4 regions of the Alkalihalophilus lindianensis genome follow, and region 4 is predicted to be linked to each of the others. Evidence: riboswitches for the same ligand, from Rfam matches in the RefSeq annotation. Region 4 holds a riboswitch; each other region holds the start of a gene.
What was found. Region 4 has a riboswitch for cobalamin ahead of RYX56_RS03295 (ABC transporter substrate-binding protein). Riboswitches for the same ligand answer to the same signal wherever they lie in the genome.
Positions count from the first base shown of each region.

Region 1: another riboswitch for cobalamin. It lies ahead of RYX56_RS12630 ((2Fe-2S) ferredoxin domain-containing protein); the one in region 4 lies ahead of RYX56_RS03295 (ABC transporter substrate-binding protein).
Region 2: another riboswitch for cobalamin. It lies ahead of metE (5-methyltetrahydropteroyltriglutamate--homocysteine S-methyltransferase); the one in region 4 lies ahead of RYX56_RS03295 (ABC transporter substrate-binding protein).
Region 3: another riboswitch for cobalamin. It lies ahead of RYX56_RS15125 (ribonucleoside-diphosphate reductase subunit alpha); the one in region 4 lies ahead of RYX56_RS03295 (ABC transporter substrate-binding protein).

Region 1 covers NZ_JAWJBA010000004.1:13,073-15,274, reverse strand. The annotation lists gene cobJ (precorrin-3B C(17)-methyltransferase) at 1-763, opposite strand, end outside; gene RYX56_RS12630 ((2Fe-2S) ferredoxin domain-containing protein) at 883-1,272, opposite strand; cobalamin riboswitch at 1,389-1,572, opposite strand; cobalamin riboswitch at 1,687-1,877, opposite strand; gene RYX56_RS12625 (cysteine hydrolase family protein) at 2,019-2,202, shown strand, end outside.
Region 2 covers NZ_JAWJBA010000003.1:214,215-216,416, reverse strand. The annotation lists gene RYX56_RS11145 (PstS family phosphate ABC transporter substrate-binding protein) at 1-414, opposite strand, end outside; cobalamin riboswitch at 699-909, shown strand; gene metE (5-methyltetrahydropteroyltriglutamate--homocysteine S-methyltransferase) at 1,066-2,202, shown strand, end outside.
Region 3 covers NZ_JAWJBA010000005.1:32,656-34,857, forward strand. The annotation lists gene RYX56_RS15110 (alpha/beta hydrolase family protein) at 1-129, shown strand, start outside; gene RYX56_RS15115 (hypothetical protein) at 134-328, shown strand; gene RYX56_RS15120 (YbjQ family protein) at 309-626, shown strand; cobalamin riboswitch at 758-953, shown strand; gene RYX56_RS15125 (ribonucleoside-diphosphate reductase subunit alpha) at 1,140-2,202, shown strand, end outside.
Region 4 covers NZ_JAWJBA010000001.1:588,065-590,266, reverse strand. The annotation lists gene RYX56_RS03300 (FecCD family ABC transporter permease) at 1-153, opposite strand, end outside; gene RYX56_RS03295 (ABC transporter substrate-binding protein) at 116-1,120, opposite strand; cobalamin riboswitch at 1,316-1,498, opposite strand; gene RYX56_RS03290 (hypothetical protein) at 1,706-1,906, shown strand; gene RYX56_RS03285 (spore coat protein) at 1,921-2,202, shown strand, end outside.

The DNA of each region.
Region 1 (2,202 bases), on a different contig from region 4:
AAGGTTCATTTTCGTTTCGTAAGCGTTCATGAGGTTTTAAACGTTGTTCTGTTGTATCTAACGTATATTTCCTTTGATATCCTCTAGGAGTAATCATTTTTTCATCATAAAGAAAAGTAGATGAATTCCCTATGACAACTGTTGTAAGCATTCCAATATCATGATCTAACATATTTTCAAGATCTGTGATCACTACATGTTGACGTTCACGAAAAGCACTTTTCACTAGACCGACTGGCGTTTGGGGCGATCGGTATTCGAGGAGGATTCTCTGAGCTTCTTGAATCTGTCTTGTTCTTCGTCCACTTTTAGGATTGTATAAACTAATAACAAAATCTGCTTGTGCTGCCGCATCAATTCTTTTTTCAATGAGTGTCCATGGAGTAAGGTGATCACTTAAACTTATCGTACATGCATCGTGCATAATCGGGGCACCTAATAAAGAGGCACAAGAGTTACTCGCAGAAACTCCTGGTATTACTTCTACACTCACACCAGTTGCTTCTGACCATCCTTTTTCAATTAGCACCTCATAGACGAGTCCAGCCATCCCGTAGACCCCAGCATCTCCACTAGAAATAACCGCTACTGTTTTTCCTTCTTCAGCAAGGCGAACAGCTGCTTGGGCACGACTTACTTCTTCTGACATTCCTGTGCTAATAATCTCTTGATCTGTTAATAACCCTTTAATGAGATCGACATATGTTTTATATCCAATGATGCAGTGACTCTCTTGAATTGCAGTTAGTGCCCTATTTGTCATATGATCAAAACTACCAGGCCCGAATCCAATAACCAGTAATTTACCTAGCACTTTACATCCCTCCTTATATCCAACAAGCTAAACATCCGTATTTAATCATCAAATGTAAGCCGTTTCATCTAACTCTTTGCTCCTTCCAATTCAACTTTAGATATACCCTTAATACATTTATCTGTGTTGATTGCTTTCATTTCATCATTATCAAAGCTGTAAATTAGAGAATCTTTCAAGTTAACTGTTGAATCTTGATGACTCTTTATAAGAGACCTCCCTACTTCACTTGAAGTAACTGAATACCAGTTTCCTTCAGGGTAGACAACAACCACACATGCATCTTTACAACGTCCATTACACCTAGTTCTCGATGTATGAATTTGTTGATCTAGTTCCCTAATTTTAATCTCATCTCGTATCGCTAACGTAATTTCTTCACCTTCTTTTCGCATACAACTTGAGCCATTACAAATCAATACATGCTTTTTTGTACCATTCAAATTCCAAGTAGTCATATCCTCACTCCTAATTTCAAAAAAATAAAAATACACCCCTAGGTAGAGGTGCATTAAACGCCATACTTATAATAAGCAGCATCTATTACACTTCTCTACCTATGACCCGTAGGTATTGAAGAAAAAAAATCAAGGCAGGTTTCCTGACTTGGGTTCATCATTTCATTGTGTCTTCCCGAATTACCAGTGACCTTCATACAATGAAACTTCCCCTTACAGTGGCGGGACCGTGACGGATTTACACCGTGCTTCCCTTTTAAGCATAACGAAAAATTATGCACCTTGTTTTAACTTGTGATAGAAAATAAAAAAACCTTAGCTTCATTTTCGAAGTTAAGGTAGGTAGGCATGTCCAAAGTAGAGTTCTACTTACAAGAACTCTAATATGATCATCCCACATCCTCCCTCCGAAGATTGGATACAATATTAAAAGCAGGTTTCCTGGCTTGTGTCTAAATCTTACTCATGTCCCTTCCTAGAGTAGAATACTCCAGTGGTTTGACATTTTCATCAACACTTACAGTAGCGGGGGCTGCATCAGACTTTAACTGATTTCCCTATTATCCCAAAACAATATCTTGGGCACTTTTAATATACTGTCTATTAAACTATGATTTATTATATATGGCAACCATTATTTTAATTCATCTGTTTTTTTAAAAAGTTAAAAATTTATTATTATTTTTCTTTTTTACTTTGAAACTTGTATATTCTTATACTATATAAAATTTTAAGAGGTGAAGAAAATGACAACAGCTATATTAGTGATTGATATTCAAAATGACTATTTCCCAAATGGAAAGATGGCTTTAACAAACCCTGAGCAAGCAGCACAAAATACGGCTAAACTGCTTTCACACTTCAGAGAAACAGGCGCACCAGTCTTTCATGTACAGCATATCACAGAAGGTGAAGTCGTTCCTTTTTTCC
Region 2 (2,202 bases), on a different contig from region 4:
TGTAAGACCATCTAATGCTACTTTAAATTCTTGAACCTCAATGCCATTAGCTTCTGCTTCTTCTAATTCCTCATCTTTAATTTCACGTGATGCATCATTGAAATCAGTACCATTTGGAACTAAAAATTTACCAAAACCAGCACTTGTACCAGAACGACTTACTTCAACTGATACATTTGGTTGTTCACGAATCATGTATTCTTCAGCAACGACTGACATTAATGGATAAACTGTACCTGACCCATCAACTACTACGCTGCCGTCTAGTTCCTCTGATGCTTCCGCTGCATTGTCTCCTGTTGCATCCTCTGAACCAGTGTTATCTGTTTGTGCTGGTTCGTCAGATCCTCCACCACATGCTGCAACAATTACCATAAGTACTGCCATTACTAAGAGCATTAAAAACTTCTTCACTGAATTGTCCTCCCTTTTCTGTAGGAAAAATAGTAGCGTAAGTGGTTCTCCCTCTCACAATTGCTAGTATAGATGGGCAATATTAAGTAGGTATGATTGCTGTGTAAAGGTTTTGTAAACCACTGTTAAAAAGGTATAGTTTCTAGCGTAAACGGGTACATGATTAAACTCTTTAGTGAAGTAATTCATAGTTTCACTTATGTAGAATAGTCTCCAACAAAATTCTTGCTTAATAAAAAAAAGTGAGTTAGGATATAGTCTAAGTATTTTATCTATTTTAAATTTTATAAGTTCATGCAAAAGGTGGTTTGGATTAAATGTCCAAGCCTTAAAAGGGAAGTTCGGTTAAAAGCCGACACGGTCGCGCCACTGTAAGAGTGAGCTACTTATGATATACCACTATTCAATATTGTTATGAAGCACAATATCGAACGGGAAGGAATTAAGTTAGCAATGAACTCGAGTCAGGAGACCTGCCTTTTGTACGCACTAGTACCTACGCGTTTATTAGGGAGGAGTGATCGATATGTTTTGGCCATTGATTTATGATAATCCGGGTTAATCCTGTACATGTGATCTCTCTTTCTTTTAGGAAAGAGATTTTTTTCGTTTTAGTACATACACACTATTAATCTTCGGAGGGAATTAAACATGAATATTATACAGTCAAACGTGGGATATCCACGAATTGGAAAGAACAGAGAATGGAAGCGTCTATTAGAAAAGTATTGGTCAAAAAAGATAACAAGAGTTACGTTTGAATTAGAGATGAAAAAATTAAGAATCGAGTATCTAAAAACCCAAAAAGCACTAGGAGTTGAGCTGATACCAATTGGTGATTTTAGTTATTATGATCATGTGCTTGATACTGCGGTTATGTTTGGTCTTATTCCTAAACGGTTTCAATCAATGGAAGCAGCCTCGCTGGAGCAATATTTCGCCATTGCCAGAGGAACAGATCAACATGTCGCTTCTGAAATGACCAAGTGGTTCAATACCAACTATCACTATCTTGTACCTGAATTAAAAGAGGTAACGCCTACCTTGACTCATAACCGATTACTTACATTATTTAATGAAGCAAAATATGAGCTTAATATTGTCGGAAAACCCGTTATTGTAGGGCCTATCACCCTTCTCTCATTATCAAAAGGCTATCAAACCGAGGACTTCAAGGAGATTATTCCGCAACTCATCCCCCTTTATATCAAGGTTTTCAAAGAACTTGAGCAAGCTGGAGCAGAATGGATTCAAGTTGATGAACCGATTCTCGCTCAAAATGTTAATCAAGAAATGATCGAATTATTTAAAGAAGTGTATGCTAATTTTAATGATGCGTTACCGGAATTAAACCTCCTTCTTCAAACGTATTTTGGATCAATTGATCATTATAAAGAAATTACACAATTACCCGTTGCAGGAATTGGACTTGATTTTGTTCATGACAATGGAGAGAACTTGAAACAGTTGAGGACGTTTGGTTTTCCTCAAGATAAATTCTTGGCTTGCGGAGTCATTGATGGTCGTTCTATATGGAAGAGTAACCTCTTAGATAAATACGAACATGTAAAAGAGCTCTCTTCGCATACTCAAAACCTGATCATTCAACCTTCATGCTCCTTGCTACATGTACCTGTTACGACCGCTGGTGAAAAAAACCTTGACCAGGAGTTTGTCGATGCTCTGGCCTTTGCTAATGAGAAATTAGAGGAAGTAGCCTTACTAGGAAATGTAATTAGAAATCGAGAAAAGCAGGAGGAGTTAAAAAAGTATAGTTATTCAATTATT
Region 3 (2,202 bases), on a different contig from region 4:
ATGCTTAGAGATCAAGAGGAGGATTATTCCATTCTTCAACTTAAAAAGGCATATAAAAAGACTGGAACAAAGCCCCTCTCAAAAGAGCTAACAAAGACGATGAGAGATTGGTTAAAGAACTATGTATAGGCGCTTGAAATTCGTTCTTATCAGTCTAGCTGTCCTTTTTCAACTGCTGACCATTCTTTTTGTTTTTATTAATATCACATGGGCTCTACTAGCGGTTGGAGGAAATGTAGCTAGTTTTCTAGCAGTGTTAATCGTTTTTATGCTGGAACGAAAAAAGGAGAAAGAGGAGGAAATTGATTATGAAAATAGTGACTACTGATTCAATTGCGGGATCTGAGATTATCGAAGTGATTGGCTACGTAAAAGGGGGAACGATTCAGACGAAGCATATAGGCCGTGATATTACAGCGGGGCTTAAAGGAATTGTCGGTGGTGAAATTAAAGGGTACAACGAGATGATGGATGAAGCCAGAAAGCTTGCGATCCATCGCATGGTAGAGGAGGCGACGAAAAAAGGAGCAAATGCAATTGTCGGAATGCGTCTCCAATCATCGACGGTTATGGGGTCTGCAGCAGAGATCATTGCTTATGGTACGGCCGTTAAAATTAAGGAATAAGAATGAAAGCCTTGATGCTAATATGCAACAGGGCTTTTAAAAATTTGATTGAAAGAAAAGTCTTGCATCTCAGCTATATTTCCGGTACGATTTCAATATATCGTAGCATTGGAAGTTTTATTCAACTATATATTGTATTACGAAATGTTGGTGCTGCTTAGCAGCTTAATAGGGAATCTGGTGAGAATCCAGAACTGTCCCCGCAACTGTAAGTGTGGATGAAATGAGGCAACCACTGTATAAGAGTGCTTAATAGGTGCTTATACGGGAAGGCTCAAAGTAAGGTGAAGCACAAGTCAGGAGACCTGCCACCATTTCTTAGTCAGCTATCTTCGGGGGATGAGAAGTGAGACGGCAGCGACTAGACAAGCGCTATTTTAAGTGACTGTCTACTGCTCGTTTAGTTTGCAACGACCAACGAAGCCGTTTTACGTCCTATCTCTCAAATTGAGGGGTAGGGCGTTTTTTTATTTGTTATCGAGATGAGGAGTGAGAGAAATGAAAGAATTAAAGATGATGAACAAGCAAGATACACAATTACAGCAACGTTTTCCGAATCTAGTAACAGAGGAGTGGTTAGAGGAAACATCTACATTAACATGGCAGCAACGCGCATTATCAGCATTAAATGAACTCTCCGTTGATCAACCGGATTGGACGTTTGTAGCGTCATTTTGCTATATCAATGATTTGAAAGAGCATATTGCCAAAGGGCGAGGAGAGGAAGTTGATTCTCTTCCATTAAGCTTCCCTGCCTATTTCAAACAGCAAATAGAAAATGGTATCTATGACAAACGTCTGGACTCCTATACTAGTGAGGAACTAAATCTACTAGCTCTTGTGATAGAACCAACTCGTGATGAAAAATTCACATATATTGGGATTAAAACATTAGCCGATCGTTATTTAGCTAAGAACTTTGAAGATCAAATTATCGAATTGCCACAGGAGCGTATGTTGGTCATTGCGATGATGTTGATGGTAGAAGAACCGCAAGATAAGCGGCTTGATTTAGTAAAAGAAGCCTATTGGGCGTTGTCTAACTTATATATGACAGTTGCCACACCGACACTTTGTAATGCTGGTAAAGTAGGTGGTCAGCTCTCGAGTTGTTTTATTGATACAGTCGATGATGACCTTCGCTCTATTTTTGATAGTTGTACAGATGCCGCAACCGTAAGTAAAAATGGTGGTGGACTTGGAATATATCTCGGTAAGATCCGGGCAAAAGGCTCGTCGATTAGAGGATTTAAGAATGTCTCGTCTGGAGTCATTCCTTGGATGAAGCAGCTTAACAATGTTGCGGTGAGTGTCGATCAGTTAGGGCAACGTCAAGGGGCAATTGCTGTGTACTTAGATGTTTGGCACAAGGACATATTTGCTTTTTTAGATGCCAAGTTAAATAACGGTGATGAACGTCAACGAACACATGACTTATTTACAGCTGTTACGATTCCTGATGTATTTATGGAAGCAGTTGAGAAGCGAGAGAATTGGTCTTTGTTTGACCCTCATGAGGTTCGAATTAAGATGGGATATTCTTTGGAAGATTTCTATGATGAAGCAAGAGGCGAAG
Region 4 (2,202 bases):
TGTTAAGACAATTAAAATAACCGTAGAGAAGGGAAGCTCTACGCTTCCCTTTCCAATACTTATAATTAAAGCGAATGCACAAAAAAGTATAACTGAGGTATAAGCAATAACGTGATTATTCGCCAAATACCTCTGGATAAATGACTGACGCAAGTTCTTCTACTCCTTTTACAAGACGTGGGCCAGATCTCGTTACTTCATCTGATTGAACATCATAAATACGATCATTTACTACTGCTGTAACATCTTGCCAAGCTGCTCGATCCTTAATTTTCTCATCAGCATTTTCGACATAATAACCGTATGTTGTGATGATTACCTCAGGATCTAATGACACAACTTCCTCTTCTGTAAATTGTGGCCAGCCCTCTTCTGAGTTAGCTATGTTATTAGCATTGATCATTGAAAGCATTTCATCGATAAAGGTATTGCTTCCTGCTGTGTACAATTCATCAGAAACTTCTACCCATACGCTGACTTTTTCTTCTTCATTAATCTCAGAAGCCTTTTCTTCCACACCAGCAAAGCGTTCCTTCATTTCTTCTACTGTGTGTTCTGCTTGCTCGTCGGCACCAGATGCTTCTCCGATAAGAGTAATTGCCTCGTACACAGCATCAATGGAAGTCGCATCATTAATAACTACAACCGGAATACCAGCGGAACGAATTTGTTCTAATCCTTCTTCAGAACTATGGGCACTTGACTCATGTGATAAAACAAGGTCAGGCTGCAAAGATAACACTCGTTCTACATCAAATGTCATATCCCCAACACTCTCAACCTCAAGAACTTCCTCAGGGTAGTTATCCCAATCTGTTCTTCCTACTACATTGTCACCTTGATCAAGTGAATAAAGAGTTTCTGTAATGCTTGGAATCAATGAAATCATTCTCTCTGGCTTTTCATCAATTGTCACTTCATCCCCTAAAGCATCGGTTACGGTACGTGGAAAATCATCGGTTGCTGTACCATCGGCGCTGTCTTCATTTTCTTCCTCCGTTGTTGCTTCACCCTGTTCAATATTTGGTTCTACTTCCTCCGTACTTTCACTTTCTCCACATGCTGTGATGATTAATGCCATCATCATAGCTGCTAGTAACACATTCCACTTCTTAAACATACGACACTCTCCCAAATATATAATAGTACTTATTTTCTCTTTAGCTACTGTGTGGAACAAAAAAGTTCAGGAATCGATCAATACAAAAAAGCACTCCAAAACGAGGAGTGCTTACATAATAAAAGTAGTACTAAACTTACTCTAATATAATAATTACCTGAGTATGTTAGACCGCTTCCCCTTTTCCTCGAAGGTTTCACAACAAACGCCTAGGCAGGTCTCCTGACTCATGCTTTGCAATTGTTTCTCCTTCCCATCAAAGTGACAGTGGCGTAGTGAAACAATCTAGCATTTACAGTGGCGGGACCGTGTTGGAATTACACCAACTTCCCTATTATCACTCCCGATTATTGAGTGACCTAGATGTGCGCTATATGAGATTGTTAATAAGTATCTTTATTATACATGAATCCATACTATTCGACAGTATTTTTCGAGAATTTTTAGGGAATTGAAAAACCTTATAGACCTTATTACAACTTATTTTTATACCAGTTATATCTCGTTTTTTATCATCATGTTTTAATTTTTTAGAGTGTGGTATTCAATATAATACATTCTCAAAAAATACAGGAGGTACTGACCGTGAAAAATACAAACTATGCAACTCATGAGATCTTGGAAGTTCACGAGATCCTCACCATTAAATCTGCAAGCTCAGCTAAATCTTCTATGATGCAAGGGCTCGCCTCGGATAACAAGTTAAAAGAATTACTTGATAAGGATGCTAAAACATCTCAAAAAGCAATCGAAGAATTAAGCACTATTTTAAAGGAAGTAAAATAAGGGAGGCGTTAACTATGGCTAGTATTTTAGATAAAATTAATAATAAAGAATTAATAAACGATGAAGTAATTGCTACAGACCTCTTAGTAACTTCAAAAGCAGCTGTTAGAAGTTATGCTGTAGCAATTACTGAGACAGCTAGTCCAAAAGTTCATAAAATCTTAAAAAAGCAGTTAGATGAAGCTATTGATCTTCATCATCAAGTAGCCACATACATGATTGAAAATGAAATGTATCATGCTTATGACATTGAGGAGCAAGTAGACCATGATATGGAAAAAGCAGAATTAGCATTA